Regions from separate parts of the Saccharococcus thermophilus genome, predicted to be linked through region 2. Evidence: riboswitches for the same ligand, from Rfam matches in the RefSeq annotation. Region 2 holds a riboswitch; the other holds the start of a gene.
What was found. Region 2 has a riboswitch for lysine ahead of BDD39_RS11030 (aspartate kinase). Riboswitches for the same ligand answer to the same signal wherever they lie in the genome.
Positions count from the first base shown of each region.

Region 1: linked by a shared signal. The riboswitch ahead of BDD39_RS12935 (amino acid permease) and the one ahead of BDD39_RS11030 (aspartate kinase) in region 2 are both predicted to bind lysine.

Region 1 is NZ_JAASRS010000001.1:2,486,147-2,490,772, forward strand. Features, by position in the region: gene BDD39_RS12920 (ABC transporter ATP-binding protein) at 1-23, opposite strand, end outside; gene BDD39_RS12925 (GNAT family N-acetyltransferase) at 183-611, opposite strand; gene BDD39_RS12930 (M3 family oligoendopeptidase) at 595-2,289, opposite strand; lysine riboswitch at 2,447-2,624, shown strand; gene BDD39_RS12935 (amino acid permease) at 2,716-4,140, shown strand; gene BDD39_RS12940 (hypothetical protein) at 4,177-4,425, opposite strand; gene BDD39_RS12945 (S9 family peptidase) at 4,541-4,626, shown strand, end outside.
Region 2 is NZ_JAASRS010000001.1:2,117,081-2,121,706, reverse strand. Features, by position in the region: gene BDD39_RS16445 (hypothetical protein) at 1-23, shown strand, start outside; gene uvrC (excinuclease ABC subunit UvrC) at 42-1,814, shown strand; lysine riboswitch at 1,884-2,064, shown strand; gene BDD39_RS11030 (aspartate kinase) at 2,167-3,390, shown strand; gene BDD39_RS11025 (DUF2507 domain-containing protein) at 3,426-3,878, opposite strand; gene BDD39_RS11020 (succinate dehydrogenase cytochrome b558 subunit) at 4,139-4,626, shown strand, end outside.

The sequences.
Region 1 (4,626 bases), 370 kb from region 2:
AAACGTTTTGATACATGTTCCATACGAATACACGACTTCTCGGACACAAATCCTTCCCCCTTTTTATTTTATAGTGAGTGATTACTCACTTATATTTTACACGATACCAATTATATTTTAAAGTAAGTAATCACTCATTACATATTTTTTTTAAGCTGCCTTTCGCCTAGGCAGCTACTTATTTATGCGAAATATTCGATGCTTTTCCATCCATAGCACCATTCCACCAGCTTTTTCCCACCAATATCGACAACCTCCTCTGCGATTTTCTCGCCTCCTAGCCGCTCGTAAAACAGGCGCGACGGATTATCGGCAAGCACCCACACAACCATAGAACGAATCCGCTTATGTTGAAAATCATCGACTAGCGCTTTGACAAGCTTCGTTCCGTATCCTTTCCCTTGGACTTCTTTCAACAAATAAACCGCGTATATTTCTCCTTCATACTCCGCTTCTTTTCCCTGTGTGGCGCGGTTTTTGCCGCCGGAAATAACCCCACATACATTTCGTTGTTCTCCCTTCTTTGAAAAACTAAAACTATTCCATTCAACAAAAAAGGAAGAAATCCTTCGTTGACTTCTTCCTTTTTTGTTGTTAAAGTTGTTTGTCATCGATGCTATTCAGCCATCCCTCAATCTCACCGACTACCGATTGGACGCAGCCGTCTTCAAACGGCGAAACAAGGTTAGCGACGCGGACCAATTCGGTAAACGGCTTGCTTCCGCCTTGACGGCATAAAGTTAAATAGTCGTTCCACGCCTCTTCATAGTTTTCACGCGAACGTTTCCAAAATTGGAACGCGCAAATTTGCGCGAGCGTGTAGTCAATGTAGTAAAATGCGTCTGTGTAAATATGGGCTTGCCGCTGCCAAAAGCCGCCGCGCTCTAAATAAGCGTTGCCGTCATAGTCTCGTGTCGGCATATATTTCCGTTCGATTTTCCTCCACGCTTGTTTCCGCTCCTCTGGCGTTGCGTTCGGGTTTTCATAGACGAAATGCTGGAATTCGTCGACCGCCACGCCGTACGGCAAAAATAAGAGTGCATCGCTTAAATGATAAAACCGATATTTTTCTGCGTCTTCCTGGAAAAACAGTTCCATCCACGGCCAGGTGAAAAATTCCATGCTCATCGAATGAATTTCGCATGCTTCTAACGTTGGCCAGTTGTATTCCGGAATTTCGTAATGGCGGCTTTCATACACTTGAAACGCGTGCCCCGCTTCATGGGTGAGCACATCAATATCTCCCGATGTGCCGGTAAAGTTGGAGAAAATAAATGGCGCTTTATAATTTTCGATATAGGTGCAATAGCCGCCGCTCGCTTTTCCTTTTTTCGCGATCAAATCCATCAGCTCATTTTCTATCATGTAACGGAAAAATTCTCCCGTTTCCGGCGACAGTTCTTCATACATCTTTTTCCCGTTTTCGATAATCCAGTCTGCATCCCCTTTTGGCGTCGGGTTGCCGGTTGGGAACACAAACGCTTCATCATAATATTTCAGCTTCTCGACGCCGATGCGTTTCCGCTGCCGCTCGCGCAGCTTCACGGCAATGGGAACGATATACCCTTCCACTTGCTTGCGGAATTTCGCGACCATCTCGGCGTTGTAATCGGTTCGTCCAAGACGTGCATAGCCGAGTTCCACGAAATTTTTAAAGCCAAGTTTTCGAGCGATGGCAGTGCGCACTTTCACAAGCTGATCGTAAATTTCATCAAGCTTTTGCTCATGTTCTTGGAAAAAGGCAAAACGCGCCTCACTCGCCCGCTTGCGCATCTCGCGGTCCGGCGATTCGACAAACGGTTGAAGCTGGGCGAGCGTCCGTTCTTCCCCTTCAAAGAAAATTTTCGCCGAAGCGATTAATTTTGTATACTCGCTCGTCAGTTTATTTTCTTGCTGCAAATCTTCCACAATATCCGGCGAATATGTTTTTAACTGCGTTTCGGCAAGCGCAAACAACTGTTTTCCCCATTTTTCCTCCAGCTGCGCGCGAAACGGCGAGGAAACAAGCGCACGGTAGTAATCGTTCACAAGTCCTTTGACAATTGGTTCCGTTTCATCAAAAAAATCTTGTTCCTGTTTATAAAATTCATCATTCGTATCAATCGTATGCCGGATATGGCAAATGTTTGCCATCGTGCTGAAATCATTGCGAAGCTGATTGATTTCTTTCATCGCTTCATGCTGCTCTTCGACACTCGTTGCCTTGCGAAACGATTGCAGCGCCTGTTGAAATGATGCTTGCATCTTCTCGATATTCGGCCGTTCGTAACGAAACTCAGAAAACTTCAATGCGATCCCTTCCTTTTCTCTTGCTTTCCTTATCTTAGATTCTATTCCATTCTCACACGGAAAATCCTTTTTTTCTAATAAAAAAGCTCGTTGACGAACTTTGTCGAAATTCGTATAATAATGACATCCATTGAATATTTTTTCTTTCTCGTCATGTCTCCGAGATAGAGGCCGCAATGAACAATAGCAAGCGGAAGGAGATACAGAGGGTCGACGAATTTCGCTGAAAAGGTTCGTTGCCGAAGTTTGCGGTGTTCTCTGGCGCCGCAGGCTGAGTCTGCATCTGAACAAGAGCAGCACTGCCGCCGTTAAAAACGGTGGAGCGCTTCGATTGGCAGTTGGAAACGGATGTTTTACACCCGTTGAAAACGCAAGGGTGTATTTTTTTTGGAGATAAAGAAAGCAACAGGAAAGGAGCTCATTTTCATGCAGCAACCAAAGCTAGGATTATGGCTATTAACGGCGCTTGTCTTTGGCAATATGGTCGGTTCAGGAATTTTTATGCTTCCGCGCTCGCTCGCGGAAGCGGCAAGCCCGCTCGGCGTTATTTTCGCGTGGCTGTTAACGGGCGCTGGCGTCTTAATGACGGCGCTTGTCTTTGGCAACTTGGCGATTCGCAAGCCGGAATTAAACGGTGGGCCGCAAATTTATGCAAAAGAATTGTTTCCAAAAGGATCGAACGTCTCGATTCTATCTGGCTTTATGTCCTCATGGGGATATTGGATCGGCAACTTCGCCGGCAACGTGGCAATTATTACGACATTCGCCAGCTATTTATCGACGTTTTTCCCCATTTTAACAAGCAAACAAACATTATTTACGATCGGTTCGCTTGACGTAAAACTAGGAAACTTCCTCACCTTTACCGTTTGCACAGTGTTGCTTTGGGGCATGCATTTCATCATTTTGCGCGGCATTGAAAGTGCGGGAAAGCTGAACTTTCTCGCTACAGCGGCAAAAGTGCTTGGATTTTTCCTATTCATCGTCATTGCTTTATTTGCGTTTGACAAAAGCAACATCGGTTCGTTTGTTGCACCGCGCTATGATGGTGCAGGACATTCGATTGGATTATTAAGTCAAATCAAGAATGCGGCGGTGTCGACATTGTGGGCGTTTATCGGCGTCGAATCGGCGATTGTGTTTGCATCGCGCGCGCGCAAACAAGCCGATGTCAAACGCGCAACAATCCTTGGCTTGTTGATTGCCCTTGCAATTTATATCGGCATTAGTGTGCTTGTCATGGGAGTATTGCCGCAAAAAGAACTCATTCATTCGGAAAAACCGCTTGTTGATGCGATTGTTGCGATTTTAGGCCCAAGCGGCGGCTACGTTCTTGCGGGACTCGGCTTAATCAGCTTGCTCGGCTCGACACTTGGCTGGGTGCTGTTAAGCGCCGAAGTACCGTATCAGGCGGCAAAACAAGGTTTGTTTATTCCAGCATTTTTAAAGGAAAACAAAAAGAAAGTACCAAGCTTTTCTTTAGTTCTTTCGAATGGATTGGCGCAAATCTTTATTTTTTCGACGGTTTCCAACTCGATGTCAGCGGCGTTTGACTTTGTCATTTACATCGCGACATTAGCGTATCTCGTCCCATATTTTATCGCTTCTGTCTTCCAATTAAAGCTGACGCTGACCGGCGAAACATACAAGGGTGCGGCACAGGGCCGCATGATCGATGGAATCGTTGCCGCTCTGGCTACCATTTATTCCGTCTGGGTCATCATCGCCGGCACCGCCGATATCAAAACGTTTATGCTTGGGGTTGTCCTGCTTTTAAGCGGCATTTTCTTCTACCCGCTAGTGAAAAAAGCGGCACAGCAAACAGCAGAAAAACAAAAAATGTCGGCATAACGAAAACGAACGTCCGAAAGCCGCGGACGTTCGTTTTTATATTTTTCTCTTTTCCTCCCCATCAATCACCATTGCCTCCACATCGATAAAATCAACGGGCTGAATCCCCATCGACTGAAAATCTTCTTTCGCCTTTCTAGCAAAGCGATTGTTTGATTTTTGTTCAGCAGCAGTTGTGATAATAGCCGTTTTCATCTTGTCAAAGTTCTGATCGCATAAGCGGATAAACGCTGTTTTCATTCGTTCACTATAAAAGCCAGCTGACATCAATAGCAATTTCGCCATCTCCCCCCTTTCGTCGTGACATGATCATTGCCGTTATTTTACCAAGTTTTAGAGGGAAAGGTAATTCATTTATCGAAATACTATAGAAAAATTTTTAATGAAGGAAGTGGGTTGGATGAATTTACAGAATGCAAAGAAAAAATTGCGCGGCATCACCTCAGAAGATTTGTTTCGCATCCGCTTTGTGAGCGACCCTCAATT
Region 2 (4,626 bases):
CGCTGTATGAATGGATGAATTAACTTGATGGAGTGATTATGATGCATGATCACTTAAAAGAAAAATTAGCCGTGCTTCCGGAGCAGCCGGGATGTTATTTGATGAAGGATAAAAACGGCACAGTAATATACGTTGGCAAAGCAAAAGTGCTGAAAAACCGTGTGCGTTCCTATTTTACCGGCACGCATGACGGAAAAACGCTGCGGCTTGTCAACGAAATTGCCGATTTCGAATATATTGTCACTTCTTCGAACATCGAAGCGCTCATTTTGGAAATGAACTTAATTAAAAAGTACGATCCGAAATATAATGTGATGCTCAAGGGCGACAATAGTTATCCGTTTATCAAGATTACCGCGGAGCAGCATCCTCGCCTAATCATTACACGAAAAGTGAAAAAAGATGGTGGAAAATATTTTGGACCGTATCCGCATGTACAGGCGGCAAATGAAACGAAGAAACTGTTAGACCGCATTTATCCGCTGCGCAAATGTTCAACCATGCCGAACCGAGTTTGTTTATATTACCATATGGGACAATGTCTAGCGCCGTGCGTGCATCCGGTGTCCGAACAGCAAAATAAAGAAATTGTCGAACAAATCGTTCGCTTTTTAAACGGTGGGTATAAAGAAGTAAAAGAAGAGCTCACGAAAAAGATGATGAAAGCAGCCGAAGCGCTCGAATTTGAGCGGGCGAAAGAATACCGCGATCTAATTGCCCATATTGAAGCAACGATGGAAAAGCAGAAGATGACCATGAACGATTTCGTTGATCGCGATGTGTTCGGTTATGCCTATGACAAAGGATGGATGTGCGTACAAGTATTTTTCATTCGTCAAGGCAAGCTGATTGAGCGCGATGCATCGATGTTTCCGATGTATCAAGACCCAGATGAGGAATTGCTGACGTTTTTGGGACAGTTTTATACAAAAGCGAACCACTTTAAGCCGAAAGAAGTCATTTTGCCTGCTGACATTGACGGCGAGCTTGCCGAGCAGCTGCTGGAAGTAACGGTTGTTCAGCCGAAAAGGGGAAAGAAAAAAGAACTTGTTGATTTGGCCAATAAAAACGCGGCAATTGCGTTGAAAGAAAAATTTTATTTAATCGAGCGGGACGAAGAGCGAACGATTAAAGCGGTAGAAAACTTAGGGAAAATATTGGGAATACCTGTGCCACACCGTATTGAGGCGTTTGACAATTCCAACATTCATGGCACCGATCCTGTTTCGGCGATGGTTGTCTTTATCGATGGAAAACCGGAGAAAAAAGAGTACCGCAAATATAAAATCAAAACGGTAGAAGGACCGGATGACTATGAATCGATGCGCGAAGTGGTAAGAAGGCGCTATACTCGCGTGCTAAAAGAAGGTCTTCCGCTTCCTGATTTGATTATTATTGACGGAGGAAAAGGGCATTTAGCTGCGGTAAGGGATGTGCTTGAAAACGAATTAGGACTTGATATTCCGCTCGCTGGGCTTGCAAAAGACGACAAGCATCGCACATCCGAGCTAATCATGGGGAATCCTCCGCAAATCGTTCCATTAGAACGAAACAGCCAAGAGTTTTATTTATTGCAGCGCATTCAAGATGAGGTGCATCGGTTTGCGGTTACATTTCATCGGCAAACGCGCGGAAAAACGATGTTTCACTCTGTGTTAGATGATATTCCTGGAGTTGGGGAAAAGCGGAAAAAAGCATTATTGAAGCATTTCGGATCCATTAAAAACATGAAAGAAGCAACGGTGGAAGAATTGCAACAAGCAAACATTCCGCGCTCCGTTGCCGAAAAAATTTATGAGAAATTGCGAGAATAATATTGTCAACAACATGAAAGTTTGATATGATTGCAATAAATTTCATATTTATACACTTTCAAACGCCGAAGTGAAGATAGAGGTGCGAACTTCAAGAGTACACATCCGGAGGAAAATGAGTTCCGATGACGGATGTGGAAAGGGGAGCGTCGCCGAAGTGGAAAAAGTCTCATTGCTTTTTCCGCTGGTCCTGCGTTTAAGAAATGTAGGACTGTCAAGATGTGATTCATCTTGGAGAGCTATCTCACTGTGCGAGGCGAATTCGCTTTTTTCGTGTTCGTGATGCACAGCAATGAGATTTCTCTCATTGCTGTTTTTTATTTATAAACAATAGGCAAAAGGGTGAAACGTAATGGGAATCATCGTACAAAAATTTGGTGGAACGTCCGTCGGTTCCACCGAAAGAATTCAACATGTCGCTAATCGCGTAATAGAGGAGGTTGAAAAAGGAAATAAAGTTGTCGTTGTTGTTTCGGCTATGGGGAAGACAACCGATAAACTTGTCGATCTGGCCAAACAAATTTCCGCACAGCCGAGCAAGCGGGAAATGGATATGCTGCTTGCAACTGGGGAACAAGTGAGCATTGCCCTTCTTGCCATGGCATTGCATGAAAAGGGATATAAAGCTATTTCATTAACGGGATGGCAGGCCGGGATTACAACGGAAGAAATGCACGGAAACGCCCGCATTACGGGTATCGATACGGCAAGAATCTGCAAGCATCTTGGTGAAGGGGCCATTGTCATTGTCGCCGGATTTCAAGGGGTGACGGAAACAGGGGAAATCACGACGCTCGGTCGCGGCGGTTCCGATACGACGGCGGTGGCGCTGGCGGCGGCGTTAAAAGCGGATAAGTGTGATATTTACACGGATGTAACTGGCGTGTTTACGACCGACCCGCGCTACGTAAAGACAGCACGGAAAATAAAAGAAATTTCCTATGATGAAATGCTAGAATTAGCTAATTTAGGAGCGGGGGTGCTGCACCCGCGCGCGGTGGAATTTGCGAAAAACTATGAAGTGCTGCTTGAGGTGCGCTCAAGTATGGAAAATGAAAGTGGCACAATCGTGAAAGGGGAAGTTTCGATGGAACAGCATTTAATCGTACGGGGAATCGCTTTTGAAGATCAAGTTACTCGAATTACAGTAAATGGAATTGGAAACAGCTTACATGCATTGCCGACTATTTTTACGGCACTCGCAAAGCGCGGCATTAATGTGGACATCATCATTCAAAGCGCGGAGAAGGCAGACACTACGTCTGTTTCTTTTTCGATTCGCACGGAGGATTTGCCGGAAACGCTTCAAGTGTTGCAATCGCTTGAAGGGGTAAACGTACAATATGAAAGCGGATTGGCCAAAGTATCGATCGTCGGTTCCGGCATGATTTCGAATCCGGGAGTGGCGGCGCGCATGTTTGAAGTGCTAGCGGGCCAGAATATTGAAATCAAAATGGTTAGCACGTCGGAAATTAAAATTTCTACTGTCATCGATGAGAAAAATATGGTTCGAGCAGTCGAAGCGCTCCATGAAGCGTTTGGGCTTGCCGAAGAAGCAGCGGCAGCGCGCGCATAAAATGAAAGAAGCCTGCTCCGGACAGGCTTCTTTCATTATTCTATCTCCTGTTTAAGGTCCCATTTAATGATGATAAGCACTTTATTTTCCCGCTTTTTTTGTTGTTCGAACGCTTCGGTGACAAAGCGCTTTTGTTGCTCAATTTGCTGGGCAAGAAAACCTGCTTCTAACTGGAAGGTGCAATGCTCATGAAGAGCAAGCCGCGCGGCAATAATGGTGCCGGACAGTTCGACGTGAAGTTCATCTTTGTGTTCTTCGACAACAGAAAGCGTTCCCCATCCGGCCTTTTCAAAAAAAGTGATCACATCGGACAATGTCGCGAGCGGGTAATGGCGCGCTAAACTTTTTCCGGCCCAATATAAAATGCTGGCCGTTTCTTTTCCCAGCAATTCCGGAAGGACAACTTGCCGGAGAAGTTCCGCGCCGAACGCGGAAATAGAAATGTCTTCTAATGCCTTATATTGTTCTTCTAGCGTTGGCAGTTTCACATGATTCCCCTCTTTCTATCCATTCATCATTATAGCGAAATAGAAGGGGACGTGCATTATCTTTCTCGTTGTTTTTCGTTGCGATTTTCATATGAAAATGTTTGAACATTTTATGAATTTGTTTTCTTGACGCTTGTACAATGTGGGGGTACAATGAATGTGACACAATGATTCATGGAAATGGAAGCCGTTACATTTCACTCATTGTGGATGGGGAGCACACGATTTTTTCACTGTTATTCGTTAAAGGGGGTTTACATATGGCAGGAAATCGCGAATTTTATTACCGTCGGCTTCATTCGCTGTTAGGAGTCATTCCAGTAGGAGTCTTTTTAGTACAACATTTAGTCGTAAACCATTTTGCGACGAAAGGACCGGAGGCCTTTAACCGGGCGGCTTCTTTTATGGAGAATTTACCATTCCGCTACTTTCTAGAAATATTCGTTATTTTCCTTCCGCTGCTGTTCCATGCCATTTATGGTCTTTATATCGCTTTTACAGCGAAATTTAATGTCGGAAATTACGGATATTTCCGTAACTGGATGTTTGTATTACAACGGGTCACGGGAATTATCACATTGATTTTTATTACATGGCATGTGTACGAAACGCGCGTCCAAGCCGCGCTCGGAGCGAAAGTAAACTATGAAATGATGGCCAATATTGTGGACAATCCGGTTATGCTTGGCTTTTATATTGTCGGAATTTTGTCAACGGTGTTTCACTTTGCCAATGGTTTATGGTCTTT